4 regions of the Mesorhizobium sp. WSM1293 genome follow, and region 4 is predicted to be linked to each of the others. Evidence: predicted binding sites of a transcription regulator. Region 4 holds the regulator's gene; each other region holds the start of a gene.
The links. The regulator PhoB, encoded in region 4, activates phosphate uptake and scavenging genes when phosphate is short. The targets are predictions, from matches to a motif close to TGTCATNNANCTGTCAT.
Positions count from the first base shown of each region.

Region 1: a site for PhoB is predicted at 3,684-3,700, ahead of ppk2 (polyphosphate kinase 2). Genes of this name have one in related genera too.
Region 2: a site for PhoB is predicted at 4,088-4,104, ahead of M729_RS0120730 (LTA synthase family protein). Genes of this name have one in related genera too.
Region 3: a site for PhoB is predicted at 2,253-2,269, ahead of M729_RS0102145 (esterase-like activity of phytase family protein). Genes of this name have one in related genera too.

Region 1 is NZ_AZUV01000013.1:132,397-137,448, forward strand. It holds gene M729_RS0118170 (DUF2066 domain-containing protein) at 1-616, shown strand, start outside; gene hemB (porphobilinogen synthase) at 705-1,736, shown strand; gene M729_RS0118180 (dihydrofolate reductase family protein) at 1,955-2,602, shown strand; gene ppk2 (polyphosphate kinase 2) at 2,654-3,574, opposite strand; gene M729_RS0118190 (aldo/keto reductase) at 3,853-4,896, shown strand.
Region 2 is NZ_AZUV01000016.1:82,733-87,784, forward strand. It holds gene M729_RS0120725 (pilus assembly protein) at 409-2,070, shown strand; gene M729_RS0120730 (LTA synthase family protein) at 2,118-4,082, opposite strand; gene fabD (ACP S-malonyltransferase) at 4,327-5,052, shown strand, end outside.
Region 3 is NZ_AZUV01000001.1:415,858-420,909, forward strand. It holds gene M729_RS0102140 (FAD-dependent oxidoreductase) at 1-2,141, opposite strand, end outside; gene M729_RS0102145 (esterase-like activity of phytase family protein) at 2,385-3,863, shown strand; gene M729_RS0102150 (MATE family efflux transporter) at 4,042-5,052, shown strand, end outside.
Region 4 is NZ_AZUV01000023.1:43,701-48,752, reverse strand. It holds gene pstA (phosphate ABC transporter permease PstA) at 1-1,136, shown strand, start outside; gene pstB (phosphate ABC transporter ATP-binding protein PstB) at 1,154-1,972, shown strand; gene phoU (phosphate signaling complex protein PhoU) at 1,999-2,706, shown strand; gene phoB (phosphate regulon transcriptional regulator PhoB) at 2,723-3,412, shown strand; gene M729_RS0124360 (ROK family protein) at 3,429-4,676, opposite strand; gene xylF (D-xylose ABC transporter substrate-binding protein) at 4,946-5,052, shown strand, end outside.

The DNA.
Region 1 (5,052 bases), on a different contig from region 4:
TGAAATGACGGCATTGCGCGACAAAGCCGGCACCTTCGTCGCCAGTTTCCACTATCGCGACCGCATGGAAGGCATTCCCAACCATGACGACCAGGGCACGTACGATCGGCCTCATAATCTCTACTGCCAGTACAAGCCTGCTGACATCGACCCGGTGTTGGCTTCGCTCGGCAGCAGGCCGTGGCTGACCGAGCGGCCACGGCTGGTGGTGTTTTTGGCGACCGAGCGCGGAACAACGCATTACGCGCTCGATGCCGAGGACGACCGTGGCATGCTGATGCGCGAATCGTTCGGCAATGCCGCCGTACCGCTGGCCATGCAGGTGACTTTTCCCACGGTGGCGCAGCTGTCGCAGGCCGGATTGGACGATCAGGCGCTTCGCAATGCCGAGATGACGAAGCTCGACACACTGGCGAAGAGGGCCGGCGCCGACCAGGCGCTTTACGGCAGCCTCGTCTGGAGCGACAAGGAACTGGGCTGGATCGCCGACTGGCGGCTGGCCATGGCCGGCAAGACCTACATCTGGCAGGTGCGCGGTGTCGGCTTCGACGAGGCTTTCCGTGTCGCCATCAGGGGCGCGGCACAGATTCTGTCAGGCAATGGGCAACCCGAATAGGCCTCGACCGCGTTGCTGGCACAATCGTGCCGCATTGGTCAGCGGCGGGAGCTCGTGGTAAAAGCCTGCCCGAACGAGAGTACTGGCGATGAACAAATTCACCCCCGCAAAGCCCGCCGGCGCGCGCGGCGTCGACGAAATCACCGGCAGCCGCCGTCTGCGCCGCATGCGCAAGGCCGACTGGTCGCGCCGTCTGGTGCAAGAGAACCGGCTCACGGTCGACGATTTGATCTGGCCGATCTTCGTCGTCGAGGGCAAGGGTGTTTGCGAGCCGATCGCCGCCATGCCCGGCGTCTTCCGCCTGTCGATCGATCTCGCCGTCAAGGAGGCAGAGCGCGCGGCAAAACTCGGCATTCCCGCCCTCGCCACCTTCCCCAATGTGGACATCTCGCTGCGCGACCAGACCGGCTCGCACATCCTCGATCCCGACAATGTCATCAACCGCGCCACCCGTGCGATCAAGGATGCGGTACCGCAGATCGGCATCATCACCGACGCAGCGCTCGACCCATTCACCAGCCACGGCCATGACGGCATCCTGCGCGACGGCATCATCGTCAACGACGAGACCGTGGAACAGGTGACCGCCGCTGCCGTCATCCAGGCGGCCGCCGGCGCCGACATCATCGCACCGTCCGACATGATGGACGGCCGCATCGGCGCCATCCGCGACGCGCTCGATGCCAATGGTTTTCAGGACGTGGCGATCATGTCCTATGCGACCAAATTCGCCTCGGCCTTCTACGGACCCTATCGCGAGGCGGTGGGCACCGCCGGTCTGCTCAAGGGCGACAAGAAGACCTATTACATCGACCACGCCAATTCGGACGAGGCGGTGAGAGAGGCCGAACAGGACATCGCCGAGGGCGCCGACATGCTGATGGTCAAGCCCGGCCTGCCCTATCTCGACATCATTCGGCGGCTGAAGGACGAGTTCCAGATGCCGACCTTCGCCTACCAGGTGTCAGGCGAATATTCGATGATCAAGGCGGCAGGCGCCAATGGCTGGATCGACGGCGAGAAGGCAATGCTGGAATCGCTGCTCGCCTTCAAGCGCGCCGGCTGCGACGGCATCCTGACCTATTTCGCACCCGAAGTGGCGGAGATGCTGAAGGGGTAATTTCTCTTCGCGACGACGGCCGGTCGCGGCGAGCAATGTCGGCCAATCCGCTTCGACATCCATACCAATTTCCGGCTCTTGGCCGGGGAATCCATAGCGAGGGCCACTTGACCGTTGCGTGGGCTTCGTTTGAGCTTGAAAATACCGCTTGCAATTCACAATCGGTTTGTTACAAAACAACTGCTTGCAAAACACAATCGGTTATCGAGGAGGCTCGCATGTCCAAACTTCGCGTCAACGCTTTCACCCTATCGCTCGACGGCTATGGCGCCGGTCCCGATCAGGATCTGCAAAATCCGCTCGGCGTCGGTGGGGAATCCTTGCATAAGTGGTTTGTCGACACCCGCACCTTCCGCAAGATGGTGCTCGGACAAGATGGCGGCACCACCGACGTCAACGAGGCGTTCGCGGCGCGCAGCTTCGAAAATGTCGGCGCCTGGATCCTCGGCCGCAACATGTTCGGACCGATCCGCGGCGAATGGCCTGACGACAGCTGGAAAGGCTGGTGGGGCGACAACCCGCCCTATCATGTGCCGGTTTTCGTGCTGACCCATCACAAGCGGGAACCGATCACGATGGAGGGCGGCACCACTTTCCACTTCGTCATCGACGGCATCCATTCAGCTCTTGAACAGGCCAAGGCTGCCGCTGGCGGCAAGGATGTGCGGGTCGGCGGCGGCGTCGCCACCATACGGCAATATCTGCAGGAAAAACTGATCGACGAGATGCATCTGGCGATCGCGCCGGTGCTGCTGGGCACGGGCGAGAACCTTTTTGCCGGCCTGGACATGCTCAAGCTCGGCTATGTCTGCAGCGAGCAGGTGGCGACCCCGCTCGCGACGCACGTCACCATCAAGCGGGCGTAAGGTGGAGAGCCAATCTCCCCCCTCGTGGGGGAGATCGCAGCTTCGTCTGCCTCAATACTTCTCCGGCACGTAGAGCTCGCGCGGCAGCACCTGGCGTTCGTATTCGGGGTTGAAGACGCGCTCCGGCAAAGTGATCTCCTCGTGCGGCACTTCCTCGTAAGGCAGCTGCTTGAGCAGATGGTCGATGCAGTTCAGCCGCGCGCGTTTCTTGTCGTTGCCCTCGACGATGAACCAGGGCGCTTCCGGGATGTTGGTGCGGGCGAAGGTCTCTTCCTTGGCCTTGGTGTACTGCTCCCAGCGCACGCGCGACTGCAGGTCCATCGGCGACAGTTTCCACTGTTTCATCGGATCGTGGATGCGCATCAGGAAGCGCATCTGCTGTTCCTCGTCGGTGATCGAGAACCAGTATTTGACCACGGTGATGCCCGAGCGGACCAGCATGCGCTCGAATTCCGGCACGTCGTGGAAGAATTCTTCGACCTGATCGGGCTGGGCAAAGCCCATCACCCGCTCGACGCCCGAGCGGTTGTACCATGAGCGGTCGAACAGCACGATCTCGCCGCCGGCCGGCAGATGCGGGACATAGCGCTGGAAATACCATTGCGACTTTTCGCGCTCCGTCGGCGCCGGCAGTGCGACGACACGGCAGATGCGCGGGTTGAGGCGCTGGGTGATGCGTTTGATGACACCGCCCTTGCCGGCCGAATCGCGTCCCTCGAAGATCACCACCAGCTTCTTCTTGTGGTGGGCGACCCAGGACTGCAGCTTGATCAATTCGGACTGCAGGGTGATCAGGTCGCGAAAATACTGCATGCGATCGATCGAAGGCGGATGCGAGTTCTTGTAGATCTTGGCGATCTCCATCGACAGCGCCGGCTCCGACATTTCGAGCTCATAGTCTTCGTCAAGCGTGTCGGCGAGCTCGGCTTCAAGCCAATCCCTGGCCGGAGAATTCTGTTTTAGCTCGGTCATTATCGGCTGCTCCACTTGCAAGCTCTGTCGATCCACGTCCGGCGCCCCAAACTCCCGGCTTACAGCCCGGGAACGGCAACACCTGAGCCGACTTCCATATAGGCCTGCAATGACGGTTTTATTGCAGCGCGAGCATGGTCACCACCGCTGTCGATCCAGCCAGGCATGATCGATCCGCCGCGCTGGCATGGAGACACGTCGCCCAAATTGTCCTACAAATAGCGGCCTCATTCGGGCACCCTCCCCAGCCCTTTCCCAATGCAATCGCGAGGACCGACATGGAATACCGCACCCTCGGCCGTTCCGGCCTGAAAGTTTCGACACTGACCATGGGGACCATGACGTTCGGCGGCGCCGGAGCTTTTTCGGCGGTCGGCAAGACCGATCTCGACGAAGCGCGCCGGATGATCGATCTCTGTATCGACGCCGGCATCAATGTCATCGACACCGCCAATGTCTATTCGAACGGCATTTCGGAAGAGATCATCGGCGAAGCGCTCGGCGGCAAGCGCAAGGGCGACGTGCTGATCGCCTCTAAGGCACGGATGCGGATCGGCAAAGGTCCAAACGATGAAGGCCTGTCGCGCCATCACCTGATCCGGGAATGCGAGAAGAGCCTGAAGCGGCTCAAGACCGACGTCATCGACATCTATTTCCTGCACGAATGGGATGGCGTGACGCCGCTGGAGGAAACCATCGCCGCGCTCGACACGCTGGTTGCCCAGGGCAAGATCCGCTATGTCGGCTGCTCCAACTATTCCGGCTGGCAGGTGATGAAGGCGCTCGGCATCAGCGACAGCCGTCATCAGCCGCGCTTCATCACGCAGCAGATCCACTACACGCTGGAAGCGCGCGAAGCGGAGTACGAACTGCTGCCGATTTCCGTCGACCAGGGGCTGGGCGTTCTGGTCTGGAGCCCGCTTGCCGGCGGATTGCTGTCCGGCAAATACCGCCGTGACAGCCCCACCGCCCGCCAACTCGCGGGCTGGTCGGAACCACCGATCCGCGACGAGGACCGGCTGTGGCGGATCGTCGATGTGCTTGTGGAGATCGGCGCGCAGCGCGGCGTGTCGGCAGCGCAGGTGGCGCTGGCCTGGCTGCTTGGCCGGCCGTCCATCAGTTCCCTGGTGATCGGCGGCAGGACGGAAACGCAGTTCCGGGACAACATCGCGGCGGCAAGCCTGGTGCTTTCCGACGAGGAGCGCGCGCGCCTCGACGCGGTCAGCCGGCCGCCCTTGCTCTATCCCTACTGGCACCAGCAGCTGACGGCAAAGGACCGTTTTGGTGCCGCCGATCTGGTGATTGACCGAAGCGGCATCTGATCGGCAAATCGATGGCGATAGGTATCGCCGCCGCAGTGATGGGCGTGGCCCCATCATTGCGGCGCGCATCTTGCAAGCCTGGCCATCATCGACGCACTATCGCTTCAGCTGTTGTGTTTGACGGCTAATGCTCCTAGGCAGGACCAGAGCCGCGAG
Region 2 (5,052 bases), on a different contig from region 4:
CAAAAGCCTCTGCAACTTCTCTGACCCGCAAACCCTCGAGGGGCAGGGGGAAGAAAGGAGCATGACGAGACGGTCGAGAGCGGAGACACGGGAGGCGGAAGCACTTCCGGCTTCACACGAAGGTTCTGAAAAACCTCCGGCCCTCCGTTCAGCCCCCAGCAAGGACCGGCAGATTGCCGGCGTCTATACAGCAATCCGGCCGCAAAGCAAGGGCAAGCGGCATTCCCGTGTGTCGCAGGCGACGATCGGGAGCAGCAACGGCCGGAGTCGTGGTTTCCGGCAACCACGTCTTAACCACACCAGCAGGTTGTGTGGAGTTGAAGCCTGGCCGTCAACGGTCGATTCATCATGGAAGGCGCAAAAGCCCGGACAACCGCGCAAAAGCGGCAAGCATTTCCGGGGGTAAGGATGCTTCTCAACAAATTCTGGCGCTCGAAGAGCGGCAATTTCACGCTTGTGCTGGGACTGGGTTTGCCGGTCATCCTGACGGCAGTCGCTTTCGCAACCGATGTCTCGACCCTTATGCGGGCCAAGAGCAATTTGCAGAACGCTCTCGATTCGGCAAACCTTGCTTCTTCGCACCTTGGCGATCTCGACATCACCCGCAATGACGCTTTCAACCGCTATTTCCAGGCCAACATCGTCGGTCATGGCGAGCTCGACAATGCGCAGGCGACGTTGACTGTCGACAAGGGCGTCAATTTCGTCAAGACCAAGGCGGTTGCCTCGGCGGACGTCCATCTCAACTTCGCCTTCCTGTTCGGCGACAGCAAGCACATCGTGGTCGATGCCTCGGCGGTCGAATCGAACAACCAGCTCGAAGTCGTGCTGGTGCTGGACAACACCGGCTCGATGGCCGGCGCGCGGATGACGGCGCTGAGGACGGCGACAAAATCGTTGCTCGACACGCTCGAAGCGGCGAAATCGCCAACGCGCAAGATCCGCGCCTCGCTGGTTCCTTTCGTAACGGCCGTCAACGTCAACGGCGACGGCTTCGACCCGTCCTGGATCGACATGGACGGCAAGTCCTCAACCAACGGCGTCAATTTTCCCGTCATCGACGGCAAGCGGCCGAACCACATGGCGCTTTTCAAACAGCTCAAGAAGACCGGATGGGCCGATGCCGGATGGAATGGCACCGGATGGAAAGGTTGCGTCGAGGCGCGGCCAGGCGCTTACAATATCTCCGACACGCCACCCGACCCGGCCAAGCCCGACACGCTGTTCGTGCCCTACTTCGCGCCGGATGATCCCGAAGACGCCCAGAAGCCGTCTGGCTCCTATGGCAATTCGGATAAATACTACAACAACTCCTATCTCAACGATGTCAGCGACAAAACCAGGCTTGCCCAGTCGGGCATCAACATTCTGGGCATCGATCTCAGCAACCTGCTCGGCAATCTCATCGAACTTCTGTCGCCCGATGACAGGGATGCCAGGGAAAAGATCGCCAAATATGTTGCGCCCGCCAAGGAACTCATCACCGAGATCGGCTCTCCCATCACTGTCGGCCCGAACCGTGCGTGTCCGACCCCGGTGGTCCCCCTGACCGACGACTTTGACAAGCTCCGCAAGGCGGCCAGTCAGATGACCGAGTGGAATGGCTCGGGTACCAATGTCTCCGAGGGCCTGTCATGGGGTATGCGCGTGCTGTCGCCCGCCGCGCCCTACACCGACGGAGCGCCGTGGAAGACGCCCGGCATCAGCAAGATCGTGCTGTTGCTCACCGACGGCGAGAACGTCGTCTATGGCGCCAGCGAACAAGAATCGACAAAGTCGGATTACACATCCTATGGCTATCTGGCTGGCGGCCGCTTCGGATCGGACAACCAGACGACCGCTGCGCGCAATGTCGACGGCTGGACCAAAAACGTTTGCACGCAATTGAAGAACGAGGGCGTGCAGATCTACACCATGGTGCTGCAATCCGACACCGCAGCCAACCGTGCGCTTTACAGCGCCTGCGCCTCGGATCCGAGCAACTATTATGCCGTCAACGATCCGACCAAACTGCCGAACGTGTTCCTTCAGATCGCCAACAACTTCACGAAGCTGCAATTGACCAACTGAACACGCGACCCGAGACGGACCAGCAGGCTCTGAGGAAATCGCTGGCCTCAACTCGTATGGGCGGCGACAATCTTGTCGACCGTTTCGGGGAAGAAGTCGGGCGCTGCGTGGCGTTTGCCGAACATCATATCGTACTGCAGCAGGCGGAAATCGCGGATCGCCGGATCGATCTCCTTCTGCCGCGCCCAATCGGGCGTGGCCTCGCCAGCCGGCGTCAGCAGCAAATTGCGGTCGACGACACGGTAGTGTTCGCTCATCTCGCCCAGGAAGCCGGTGTAGTAGGGATGGCTGATGCCGGCCGTTTTCAGTATATGATAGGGCAGGAAGGCCGGGCTGACAGCGCCCATGTGCTCAGCCGGCCCGGTGCGGTTCGACCAGATGACCAGCGGCGTCTCATGATGCTCGAGGGCAGCCTCGGGCGACGCTTCCTTGCGCGGCGCGACATTGTCCTTCAGGAAGCCGGTTTCGACATAGACCGGCCCGAGCGGCGGCAGATGGTCGCCGAAGAAGGCGATCACGGTTGGGCGGGAGCGTGTCTTTGCCCATTCGACGAGGCGTTCGAGACCGCGATCGGCATCGGCTGAGCCTTCGGCGTAGCTGAGCAGCGATTCGCGCGCCCACTGGCTGATCGGCGCCTGCACCCTGTGCGTGGGACTGTAATAGCGGTTCGGTTCGTAGGGACCGTGGTTTTGCAGGCTGACCGCAAAGAAGAACACCGGCTCTTCGCTGGCGTCGGCCTCGCTGATGATCTCGTCGGTCATCGCGGCATCCGATGCCAGTGGCCCGCGCTTTTGCATTGGCGGCAGCGTCTCTTCCGACTTGAAATCGTTGAAGCCGAAATCGGCGTAGACCGCGCCACGGTTCCAGAACCAGTTGGTGCCCGGATGGATGGCGCGCGCCCGATAACCCTGGCTCTTGAGGAAGGTTGCCAGCGACGGCGTCGGCGTGCGCACATATTGCTGGTAGGGGATGCTGCCGGCCGGCAGGAACGCGTTGGAGAAGCCGGTCAGCGCCTCGAACTCGATATTGGCGGTCATGCCGCCGAACTCCGGCGAGAACATCGAGCCGGAGCGCAGCGCCCGCACATTGGGGATCGGATCGGGCGTGATGGTGACGCCGGGCAGCTTGGTCGGGTCCCAGAAGGACTCGCTCATGACGATGATGATGTCAGGCTTCTCGGCCGGCACCGAGGCGGTCACATCGGGCCTGGCGATCGCCGCGATCGCCTTGTCGGAATAGCCCGGCGGCGCAGAGACATGCGCCATCGGCACATTGAGCGCAAAGGCCAGCGCAAAACCGTTGGAGGCATAGTTTTCCTTCTGGTCCCACATGATCGGGATGATCTGCAACCGGTCCCTGGTCCAGGAGAACGTGGCATAGTCCATGATCGAAACGAAGAAGGCGAGCAGCGGCACTGCCAGCGTCAGCCGCGCAAGGCGTCCCTTGCGGCTGAGTGCGGGAACCTTGCGGCGCCACATCCGCCAGCCATAGACGAGCAGCGACAGGCCGGCGACGATGCCGACGACCATGGCGAGCGCGGTCATCGGCCGGTCGCGCACCAAAAGCGGCAACAGCGCGAAGATCTGGCGGGCATAGAGGAAATCGGTCGGATAGAGCGGATCGCCGAGATAATGCGACTTCTGGTGGCCGACGAAGGCAAGCGATAGCGTCAGCGGCGCGACGATCATCAGGCTCTGATGGCTGCGGCCCAGCACCGCATCGAGGCCGATCAGGATCAGCGCGAACACGACGATGGTGGTCCAGCCCGGCTTGAGCGGCTGCAGGAAGAAGGAGACCGTGCCGGCAAAGTCGCCGCGCACGATCAGTTCGATGGCAAACACCAGGACGGCGGCGATCGCCAGGCTGATCAGCCCATAGCGCATGACCGGCCATCTCCTGCCCGGCAGATAGCCGGTGGAGGGGTCGTCTTCCAGGAACTGTGGCGCGGCCTTGCCGGCGCGTTTGTAACTCTTTGCCACTTTAACTTCCCCACCCAGCGACAAGCACGTCACTCGATTGTCATGGAATTGTCACGCAAAGCTAGCGCCTGTGGCCAAAATAAGAAGAGCCAGCAAACGAATCGTGAGCGGTTTTCATCAGGAGTGATCGCCAAAAAGCCTTTCGGAACAGGCACTCGGCGGATGAAGCTGCCGTCGAGCAGGGTCGAACCGGGCTTGACTTGGCGGCCTGCCTTGCGTCACAGGCAAGAAAAACTCGTCTATCAGGCAAGCAAAACCAGCCCTTGGGAGCCCGCGCATGGCCGTTGCATTCACCTTTCCTGGACAAGGCAGCCAGGCAGTCGGCATGGGCAAGGATCTCGCCGACGCCTTTCCCGAGGCGCGCAGAATTTTCCAGGAAGTCGACGACGCGCTCGGCGAAAACCTGTCGAAGCTGATCTGGGAAGGGCCGGAAGAGACGTTGATGCTGACCGCCAACGCGCAGCCGGCGCTGATGGCGGTGTCGCTGGCCGCGATCCGGGCGCTGGAATCGCGCGGCTTCTCGCTGAAAGGCAAGATCGCCTATGTCGCCGGTCATTCGCTGGGCGAATATTCCGCGTTGGCGGCTGCCGGCTTCGTTTCGGTTGCCGATGCCGCCAGATTGCTGCGCATCCGCGGCAATGCCATGCAGGCGGCGGTGCCGGCCGGCGAGGGCGCCATGGCGGCGATCATCGGATTGGAACAGGCCGATGTCGAAGCAGCCTGCGCCGAGGCTGCCAAAGGCTCCGTCTGCCAGATCGCCAACGACAATGGCGGCGGCCAACTGGTCATTTCCGGCGCCAGGGCCGCGGTCGAACTGGCGGCGAAATTGTGCACTGAGAAAGGCGCCAAGCGCGCACTGATGCTGCAGGTGTCCGCGCCCTTCCATTCGGCGCTGATGGCGCCGGCCGCGAACGTCATGCGCGACGCACTCGCCGGTGTGACAAAGAATGCGCCGGTCGTTCCCGTCCTCTCCAATGTCACGGTCAGCCCGACCAGCGATCCG
Region 3 (5,052 bases), on a different contig from region 4:
CTGCCGGCCTCCCGCTGTTTCAACGCTGCTTCGCGGCCGATGAAGTCGCTCTTGCCGAAAGCGATGAAGCGGTCGAGGCCGGTCTGGCCCGGCGTATAGCCTCGCGTGAATTCACGCGACCAGATGCCAAAGCTCTTCTCCAGCCGCAGCGCATTGAGCGCATAGTAGCCGATTTCAGCAAGGCCCAGATCCTCGCCCGCAGCCAGCAGCGTGTCGCGCAGAGTGGCGTGCATGGTCACGGGGCAACTGATTTCGAAGCCGAGTTCGCCCGCGATCGACAGCCGCGCCACACGTGCCTGCACCATACCGATGTCGAATGCGCCACAGGCCATGAACGGCAATGCTGCGCCGGAAACATCCTGATGCGTCGTGCGCTCCAGAATCTCCCGCGCATTCGGCCCCGTGAGCAGGAAGCCGCTCATCGTGTCGGAGAGGTCGGCGATGGTGACGCCCTCCGCCGCATGGCTCTCGAACCAGCGCATGTGGAATTCCCGGAGATAGTAGGAGCCCATCAGCCAATAAGAGCCGCCGCCCCAGTTGAAGACGGTGAGGTCGCCCTTCAGCCGTCCGTCATGGCCGAGCATCGGCGCCAGGCCGGCCCGCCCCGGCTTCGGCAATCGGCAGGCGAGCAGCCGGTCCAGCCACGCCTCCGCACCCAGCCCCGACACCGCATAGCGCGCATAGGCCGAGATATCGACCAGGCCGGCGGCGCGCCGCACCTGCAGCGCCTCCTCGCCGACGATGTCGAAGGCGTTAGAGCGCCGCAGCGTCGTGTTCTCGGCAAATCCCATCGGCGCGAAATAGGCCGGGATTTCCAACCCCCAGGAAGCCGTCCATTCGCATCCCGCCGCGCTCATGCCGTCATAGGCGCCGGGGCGTTTCAGCGGCCGGCCGGCGGGCAGCCGTTCATTGGGAAAGGTCATGACGAAGCGGCGCGAATAGAACTGGCGCGTCGTCTGCCTGAGATATTCGCGGTTGGCGGCGAAGGCACCGTAGCGAGCGATATCCATGCCGAAGATGTCGGCCTGCGGTTCGCCGAAAATCATCCATTCGGCCAGCGACTTGCCGACGCCGCCGCCCTGGCTGAAACCGGCCATGACGCCGCAGGCAACCCAGTAGTTCTTCAGGCCGCGCACCGGCCCGACAATCGGATTGCCGTCCGGCGTGAAGGTGAAGGCGCCGTTGACCCATTTGCGGATACCGGCCGTCGCCAGGCAAGGGAAGCGCTCATGCGCCTTGGCGAGTTCCGGGCTGATGCGGTCGATGTCTTCCGGGATCAGCTCTATGCCGTAATCCCACGGCGCTCCGTCCATGTTCCAGTGCTTTGGGTTCTGCTCATAGACGCCAAGCAGCACACCCTTGCGCTCCTGCCGCAGGTATGAAAAGCCGTCGAGATCGACGGCGATGCCGATTTCCCTGTCAAGTGCTGCGATCTCCGGAATGTCATCGGTGATGAAATAGTGGTGCTCCATCGGCGTCACCGGCAGGTCGACGCCGGCCATGCGGCCGAGCTGCTTCGCCCACAGCCCGCCGGCATTGACGACATGCTCGGCGATGAGGGTGCCCTGCTCGGTGATGACGTCCCAGCGCCCGTCGGCACGTGCTTTCAGCTCGACGACCCGGTTGCGCAAGATGATGTCGGCGCCGCGCTTCTTCGCAGCACCCGCATAGGCATGCGTGGTACCGTACGGGTCGAGGTGACCCTCGTTGGAATCATGCAGGCCGCCTAGCACGCCGGTGACGTCGACGATCGGGCAGATCGCCTTGATCTCGTCGGGCGTGACCAGGCGCGCGGTCTCGATGCCGACCGACTGGAACACGGCCCAGGCTGATTTCAGCCACTCCCAGCGTGCGGGATCGCTGGCGATGTTGACGCCGCCCGTCATGTGCAGGCCGATATCCCAGCCGGATTCGGCCTCGATCTCCCGGTAGAGATTGATGGTGTAGTCCTGCAGCGCCGCCACGTTGGGATCGGCGTTGAGCGCATGGAAGCCTGCCGCCGCGTGCCAGGTCGAACCGGCCGTCAGTTCTGCGCGCTCGATCAGCGCCACATCGCTCCAGCCGAACCGCGTCAGGTGATAGAGCACCGAGGCTCCGACCACGCCACCTCCGATGACGACTGCGCGGTAGTGCGACTTCAAGGCTTCCCCTCCACGGTTGGTCCGAAGACTGGAGCATATATCTACTAGACATAAGTGTCCAGTGCCGGCGCGCGCATCGTTTTTCGTCGACCGCCGGCATGCACTGCGCGCTGTCACGCAAGCATCATGTTCGCGCCGTAGACCGCATTTCGGGGAGGCTTGCGCAGCATCATCGATGTCGCACCTCTTTCAGTTTTTCGTCCCGCGGCCGCTCCGGCACATCCGTCACAAAGAGGATTATCCATGAAGCACCTGTATCGACCCGCGTCGCTTGGCGTCGCGCTGGCCTTGTTCACCGCCTTGGCGCCGGCGCTCGCCGACAGCACCGCGACCGTCGGCGGCCTCGTCAACAAGGGGCTGGTCGGCGTCGGCCGCATCCCGGCCGCTCAGCGCGACAAGTTCGGCGAGACCTTCGGCTCGGGTTCCGGCATGGCGATCGACGCATCAGGCTGGACGCATGACACCGCCGGCTACAGGGGTTCGCTCTGGCTGTTGCCGGACCGTGGCTACAATGTCGTCGGCACCACCGACTACCGGCCGCGCCTCAACACGATCGCCATCGAATTTGCTCCGGTCGCACCGGGCGCGGCACCTGCTGCCGGCCAGGAGCAGACGGGCATCAAGGCAACGCTCGCCGACACCATGCTTCTCACCGACGACAAGGGGGCTGATGCCACAGGCCTCGACCCACTCAACGGCGTGCGCGCGGCAAGCGGCGACATGCCGATCCTGCCGCAAGCCGACAATGGCAAGCTGGCGCTCGACAACGAGGCGATCGTGCGGCTGCCCGATGGTTCGATGTTCATCTCCGACGAATACGGCCCGAACATCTATCGGTTTTCCGCCGACGGGCATCTGCTGTCGGCAACCCAGCCACCGGCCGCCTTCGTGCCGATGCGCCACGGCACGCCGAACTTCGCCTCGGACAATCCGGGACCCGGTGCCGCCGAGCCCGATCCGAAGGACCCCGAGACCGGCCGCCAGAACAACCAGGGCCTGGAGGGAATGGCGATGACGCCGGACGGCAAGTTCCTGATCGCGGTGCTGCAATCGGCGCCCCGGCAGGATGGCGGCGATTCGCCCGCGACGCGCCAGAACACGCGTGCGCTGGTCTATGACGCGTCCGACCTCGCCCACCTCAAACTGGCGCATGAGTATGTCGTGCCGTTGCCGGTGTTCAAGGATGCCAAGGGCAAGACCAAGATCGCCGCGCAGAGCGAGATCGTGGCGCTCTCCGACAAGACCTTCCTGATGCTGGCGCGCGACAGCGGCAACGGCCAGGGGCTGAAGGGCGACACCTCGCTGGTGCGCCAGATCTTCGTCGTCGACGTCTCGGCCGCGACCGACATCGCCGGCGGCGCCTTCGATGCCGCCGACAAGCCGCTGGCGCCCAAGGGCGTGCTCGACCCGTCGGTGATGCCGGCCAAGCTGACGCCGTTCATCGACATCAACGACAAGGGCGAACTCGGCCGCTTCGGCCTGCACAATGGCGCGCCGAACGACAAGAACAACCTGTCGGAGAAGTGGGAGGCGATGTCGGTGGTCAGCGTTCTCGATCCGAAGCTGCCCGACGACTACTTCCTGTTCGTCGCCAACGACAACGACTTCCTCGCCCAGGACGGTTTTCAGGTCGGCGCACCCTACAAGGCGGAAGACGGCGCCGATGTCGACACCATGTTCCTGGTCTATCAGGTCACGCTGCCGGGTCTCGCCAGGAAGTAACCACCACTGCCCAGGCGGGCGCGCTTGGCGCGTCCGCTGGGGCTCGCGGCTGGGCATGAACGAAGCAGCGGCTTTCAGTGCGGCGCGTTCGCAAGGGTGCATCTCGGTCCCGCCTGCGATATCATCGTGGACTGGATCCAAATCACCATCCGCCGAGTTGCCCGCCATGGACGAAAAAATGCCCGCGCGCCGGCGCACCGGCGACCTGACCAGCGGCCCGATCCCGCGCACGCTTCTGCTGTTCGCCCTGCCGGTGCTCGGCTCCAACGTGCTGCAGTCGCTCAACGGCTCGATCAACGCCGTCTGGGTCGGCCGTTTTCTCGGCGAATCGGCGCTGACCGCCACCTCTAACGCCAACCTCGTCCTGTTCCTGATCCTCGGCACCGTGTTCGGCATCGGCATGGCGGCCACCATCCTGGTGGCCCAGTCGGTCGGTGCCCGCGACCTGCCCGAGGCGCGCCGCATTGTCGGCACCAGCGCGACGTTCTTCTTCCTCGTCTCGGTTATCTTCGCGGTCTGCGGCTGGATCTGGGTTGACGCCATTCTCAACACGCTCGGCACACCGGCCGACGCCTTGCCGCTGGCGCGCTCCTATCTGCGCATCATCTTCGTCGCCGTGCCGATGATGAACCTTCTGTCCTTCGTCATGACCGTGCTGCGCGGTGCCGGCGATTCACGCACCCCCTTCTTCTTCATGGCGCTGGCCGTCGTCCTCGACATCGTGCTCAACCCATTGCTCATCGCCGGCATCGGACCGTTTCCCGAACTCGGCATCGCGGGCTCCGCCACGTCCACGCTGATCGGCCAGACGGTAAGCGTGATCGCCATCCTGATCGTTCTCTATGTGCGCAAGCATCCGCTGCGGCTGGCCGGCGCCAATCTCGCTCTGTTGCGGCCCGATCCCACCTTGCTGCGCATCGTCGTCTTCAAGGGCGTGCCGATGGGCCTGCAGATGATCGTCATTTCGGCGGCGGCACTGACGGTGATGGGCATCGTCAATTCCTACGGCTCACAGGTCGCCGCCGCCTACGGCATCGCCGCCCAGCTGTGGACCTACATCCAGATGCCGGCGCTCGCCATCGGCGCCGCCGTTTCCTCGATGGCGGCGCAGAATGTCGGCGCCGGGCGCTGGGACCGGATCGGCCGCATCGCCGCCTCCGGCGTCGGCTTCAACCTGGTCCTGACCGGC
Region 4 (5,052 bases):
CCTTCTGGCAGACGACGGTGTCATTGCCGATCACGTTCGACGAGAAGGTGATCGATCCTTCCGGCAAGCGCGCAACCGATCCGAGCGTTCTGATCAAGGCGAATTATCCCAAGCTCGCCGAAAACGCGCTGGTGGCCAAGCTCGGCATCTCTCCTGATGACAAGCCGATGATCCAGAAGCTCAAGGGCTTCCTTTCGGAAGGCGCCCGCGTCCAGTTGCGCGACATCGTTGCCGCCGATCCCTCGGTGATCGGCACGACACGCGACGTCAACATCCTCGCCGCCGCCAATCTCGACTCCGCTTTCAAGGGCCAGATCGACCTCAGTGTCGAGGAAGCGCGACGCAAGGTCTCGGACCAGCAGATCACCTGGATGAACAAGCTCAAGGCCGAGGGCGCGATGGCCGAGCACTTCAACAGCGGTCTGTTCACCTACGGCGCCTCCAGCCGCCCGGAAACCTCGGGCATGGGCGTGGCGATCATCGGCTCGTTTTATATGATGGTGATCGTGCTGCTGCTCGCGCTGCCGATCGGCGTCGCCGCCTCCATCTATCTGGAGGAGTTCGCCAAGAAGAACCGTTTCACCGACCTTATCGAGGTCAACATCAACAATCTGGCCGCAGTGCCGTCAATCGTCTTCGGCTTGCTCGGCCTCGCGGTGTTTATCAATTTCCTGGGCATGCCGCGCTCCGCCGCTTTCGTCGGTGGCCTGGTGCTGACGCTGATGACGCTGCCGACGATCATCATCGCGACGCGCGCCGCGCTTGCCGCGGTGCCGCCGTCGATCCGCTCGGCAGCTCTCGGCCTTGGCGCCTCCAAGATGCAGATGGTGTTCCAGCACATCCTGCCGCTTGCCGCGCCCGGCATCCTCACCGGCACCATCATCGGTCTTGCACGCGCGCTCGGCGAAACTGCGCCTCTGCTGTTGATCGGCATGGTCGCCTTCGTCGCCGATCCACCGACGACGCCTTTCGATCCGGCCACCGCGCTGCCGGTGCAGATCTATATGTGGGCGAACGAGGCCGAACGCGCCTTCGTCGAGCGCATGTCCGGCGCCATCATCATCCTGCTCGTCTTCCTCATGGCCATGAACATCACCGCGATCGTGCTTCGGCGTCGGTTCGAGCGGCGCTGGTAGAAAAAAGGCATTTTGGTATGAACATCATGACCGAACAGTCCCTTGAAAACGCAGTGGGCGACAAGATGAAGTCGAACGAAGTGATCAAAATGCGCGGCGACAAGGTCGGCGTGTTCTACGGCGAGAAGCAGGCGCTGTTCGACGTCGATCTCGACGTCCGCCTGAACCAGGTGACGGCGCTGATCGGCCCCTCCGGCTGCGGCAAGTCCACCTTCCTGCGCTGCCTCAATCGCATGAACGACACCATCGATTCAGCACGGGTAACCGGCAAGATAACGCTCGACGAAGAGGACATCTACGACAAGAACATCGATGTCGTCGAACTCAGGGCGCGCGTCGGCATGGTGTTCCAGAAACCCAATCCGTTCCCAAAGTCGATCTACGAGAACGTCGCCTATGGGCCGCGCATCCACGGATTGGCCAAGCGCAAGGCCGACATGGATCAGATCGTCGAGTCCAGCCTGAAGAAGGCGGCGATCTGGAACGAGGTCAAGGACCGTTTGCAGGAACCTGGCACGGGTCTTTCCGGTGGCCAGCAGCAGCGCCTGTGCATTGCACGCGCCATCGCCGTGTCGCCCGAGGTGATCCTGATGGACGAACCGTGTTCGGCGCTCGACCCGATCGCCACCGCTCGCGTCGAGGAACTGATCGACGAACTGCGTCAGAACTATACGATCGTCATCGTCACCCATTCGATGCAGCAGGCAGCGCGCGTGTCGCAGCGCACCGCGATGTTCCATCTTGGCTATCTGGTCGAGGAGGGCGCCACCGACAAGATGTTCACCACCCCCGACGACAAACGCACCCAGGACTACATCACCGGCCGGTTCGGCTGATCTCTGGCATATGAGGGACGAAGATCATGGGTGAACATACCGTTGCATCTTTCGATGAGGATCTGGAGCAGATCAGCCAGCTGATCCGCGACATGGGCGATCTCGCCCGCTCGATGGTCGGTGGCTCGACCAGGGCTTTGCTCAATTCGGACAATGCGCTGGCGCAGCGGGTGGTTTCCGACGACGCCATCATGGATGCACGCCAGCGCGAGCTGGACGATCGTGCCATCACGCTGATCGCCAAGCGCCAGCCAATGGCCAACGATCTGCGTGCGGTGGTCGGTTCGATCCGCATGGCCGGCGACCTCGAGCGCATCGGCGACCTTGCCAAGAACATCGCCAAGCGCGTCGGCACTGTCGGGCTGAGCGTCACGCCGCACGACCTTTCGCATTCGATCGACGCAATGGCGCAGCTGGTGCTGATCCAGGTGCAGGGGGTCGTCGACGAGTATGCCGCCGCTGACGCGGCAGCGCTTGCCACGCTCAGAAACAATGATGAACGCATCGACGTCAAATACACATCGGTGTTCCGCGAACTGCTGACCTACATGATGGAAGATCCGCGCAACATCACGGCGTGCACGCACCTGTTGTTTTGCGCCAAGAACCTCGAGCGGATCGGCGACCACGTGACCAACATCGCCGAAAATGCCTATTATGTTTTGACCGGCACGCAGTTGCCAGCCAATCGTCCGAAGCAGGACGAGACGGCAATGTCCGCGCCAGCGGCATGACAGGGGTGACCAGCCGATGATCGCGCCACGCATCATGGTGGTGGAGGATGAGGAGCCGCTAGGCGTGCTGCTCCGCTACAATCTTGAATCCGAAGGTTACCAGGTCGAAGTGGTGACGCGCGGCGACGAGGCCGAAATCCGGCTGCAGGAGAACGTTCCAGACCTTCTGGTGCTCGACTGGATGGTGCCTGCGGTTTCCGGTATCGAACTCTGCCGCCGGCTAAGGATGCGTCCCGAGACCGAGCGGCTGCCGATCATCATGCTGACCGCGCGAGGCGAGGAAAGCGACCGCGTGCGCGGCCTCTCGACCGGTGCCGACGACTATCTGGTCAAGCCTTTCTCGACGCCGGAGTTCATGGCCAGGGTCAAGGCACTGCTGCGCCGGGCCAAGCCGGAAGTGCTGTCCAGCGTGCTCAAGGTCGGCGATATCGTGCTCGATCGCGAGTCGCACCGCGTCTATCGCAAGAAGAGCGAGATCCGGCTCGGGCCGACGGAATTCCGCCTGCTTGAATTCATGATGCGCCATCCAGGCCGCGTGTTCTCGCGCAGCCAACTGCTCGACAATGTCTGGGGCGAGACGATCTACATCGACGAACGCACGGTCGATGTGCATGTCGGCCGGCTGCGCAAGGCGGTCAACAACGGCCGCATGCCCGATGTCATTCGCACCATCCGTGGGGCGGGTTACGCCATTCGCGAGGACTGAACTCCCTCGTTTGAACTCACGCCACGTTCTTGCCGCCGAGACCGGATCTCGCCTGCACGCCCGGCGCAAAAATCTCCTGATCGACGAAGATCAGCGCCCGCATGGCGCAGCCTTCGCGGATCAGCGGCAGTTCGTTCGGCTCGGTGTCGAAGGAAATCGACATGGAATGCTGGCCGCCGGCGGTCTGGGCAATCGCTTGCCGCAATGCCGGCTCGATCAGGTCGAAGGCGGCAGCGCTGACGCCGACCATGGCGACCGGCGCCGGATCGATCAGCGCAAACAGGCTGCCGAGGCCGTAGCCGAGCGCTTCGCCGGCCTTGCGATAGGCTTCCCGTTCGGGCCCGTCCCTTTCGCGGGCGGCAGCAGCCAGGGCGCGCATGTCGGCGTCGCTGACATCGGCGACGGGCTCTGCATCCTCGCCCATCTGCCGCGCGTTGCGCCAGATGGCATAATTGCCGGCATAGGCTTCGACGCAGCCGCGCCGTCCGCAGCGACACAGCGCGCCGTTCGGCCGATGGATCATGTGGCCGAATTCGCCGCCCGAGGAATGGGTGCCGGTGAACAATTCGCCCTTCAGCACCAGCCCCATGCCGATGCCGTGCGACAGGAGGATGGCGATGAAATCGTCGCGGTAACGATCGGGGTCGCGCCAGCGCAGCGCCACCGCCATCATGTTGCAGTCGTTCTCCATAATGGCGGGGATGCCGAACTCCTCTTCGAATATGTCGGCGAAGGCGATGTCGGTGTGCGGCGTGATCGGCGACCACAGCATGGCGCGGGCACGGGTGTCGGTGATGCCCTGGACGGCCAGCGCGATACGGGCGATGCTTCGCACGTCCAGGTCGGGATCTTCCAGGCGGCGCCGCACGATTGCCGTGCACTCACCGATCAGCGAGTCGCGCGACATCGTCAGCGTGTCGAGCCGGCGCTGTTCCTCGGATATTACCTGGCCGGCATAGTCGATGACGGCGACCGAGAGGAAGTTCAGCGACAGCACCACGGTCATTACCGCGGCCGCTTCCGGATTGAGGCTGAGGCCGACCTGCGGACGGCCGCGTTTGAGCGAGCCGGCCTCGCTCGGCTTGCTTTCGGTCAGGATGCCTTCGACGATCAGGTCGGATGAGATCGCCGAGATCGTCGAATGGCTGAGACTTGTGGTTGCGGCAATCTCGGTGCGCGACGGCTGTCCGGCGCGGCGCACCGCCGCGATCACCATCGCGCGGTTGCGGCGGCGCAAATCGTCGTGGCGGATTCCGACCGACATGCTCTTTCATATCCTCCCGGTCGCCGCGGTTCTTCCTGCCCTGGAACGCTGTCGGTGACGCGGTCAAATACTGGCAGAAGCCGCGCGCCGTGTCATTTATTTATTCCGAGGCCCGAAAAAAATTCGAAACGACATCAAAATCCATCAGAATCGATGTTGACAGCGTTCGGGCGTTGGCCCAGTATTTTTTCGAGGCTCGAAAAAATAGGGCCTCTGTGCCGGCCCTCGGGCCAGTTTGGTCGCGCCATACGCGGCGCAGGGAGGATAATATGAAAAGATTCACAGCCGCCATCCTGGCGGGTGCCGCCATGTCGCTGACGCTCGCGTCTGTCGCGCAGGCGAAGGACAAGGTCGTCGGCGTTTCGTGGTCCAATTT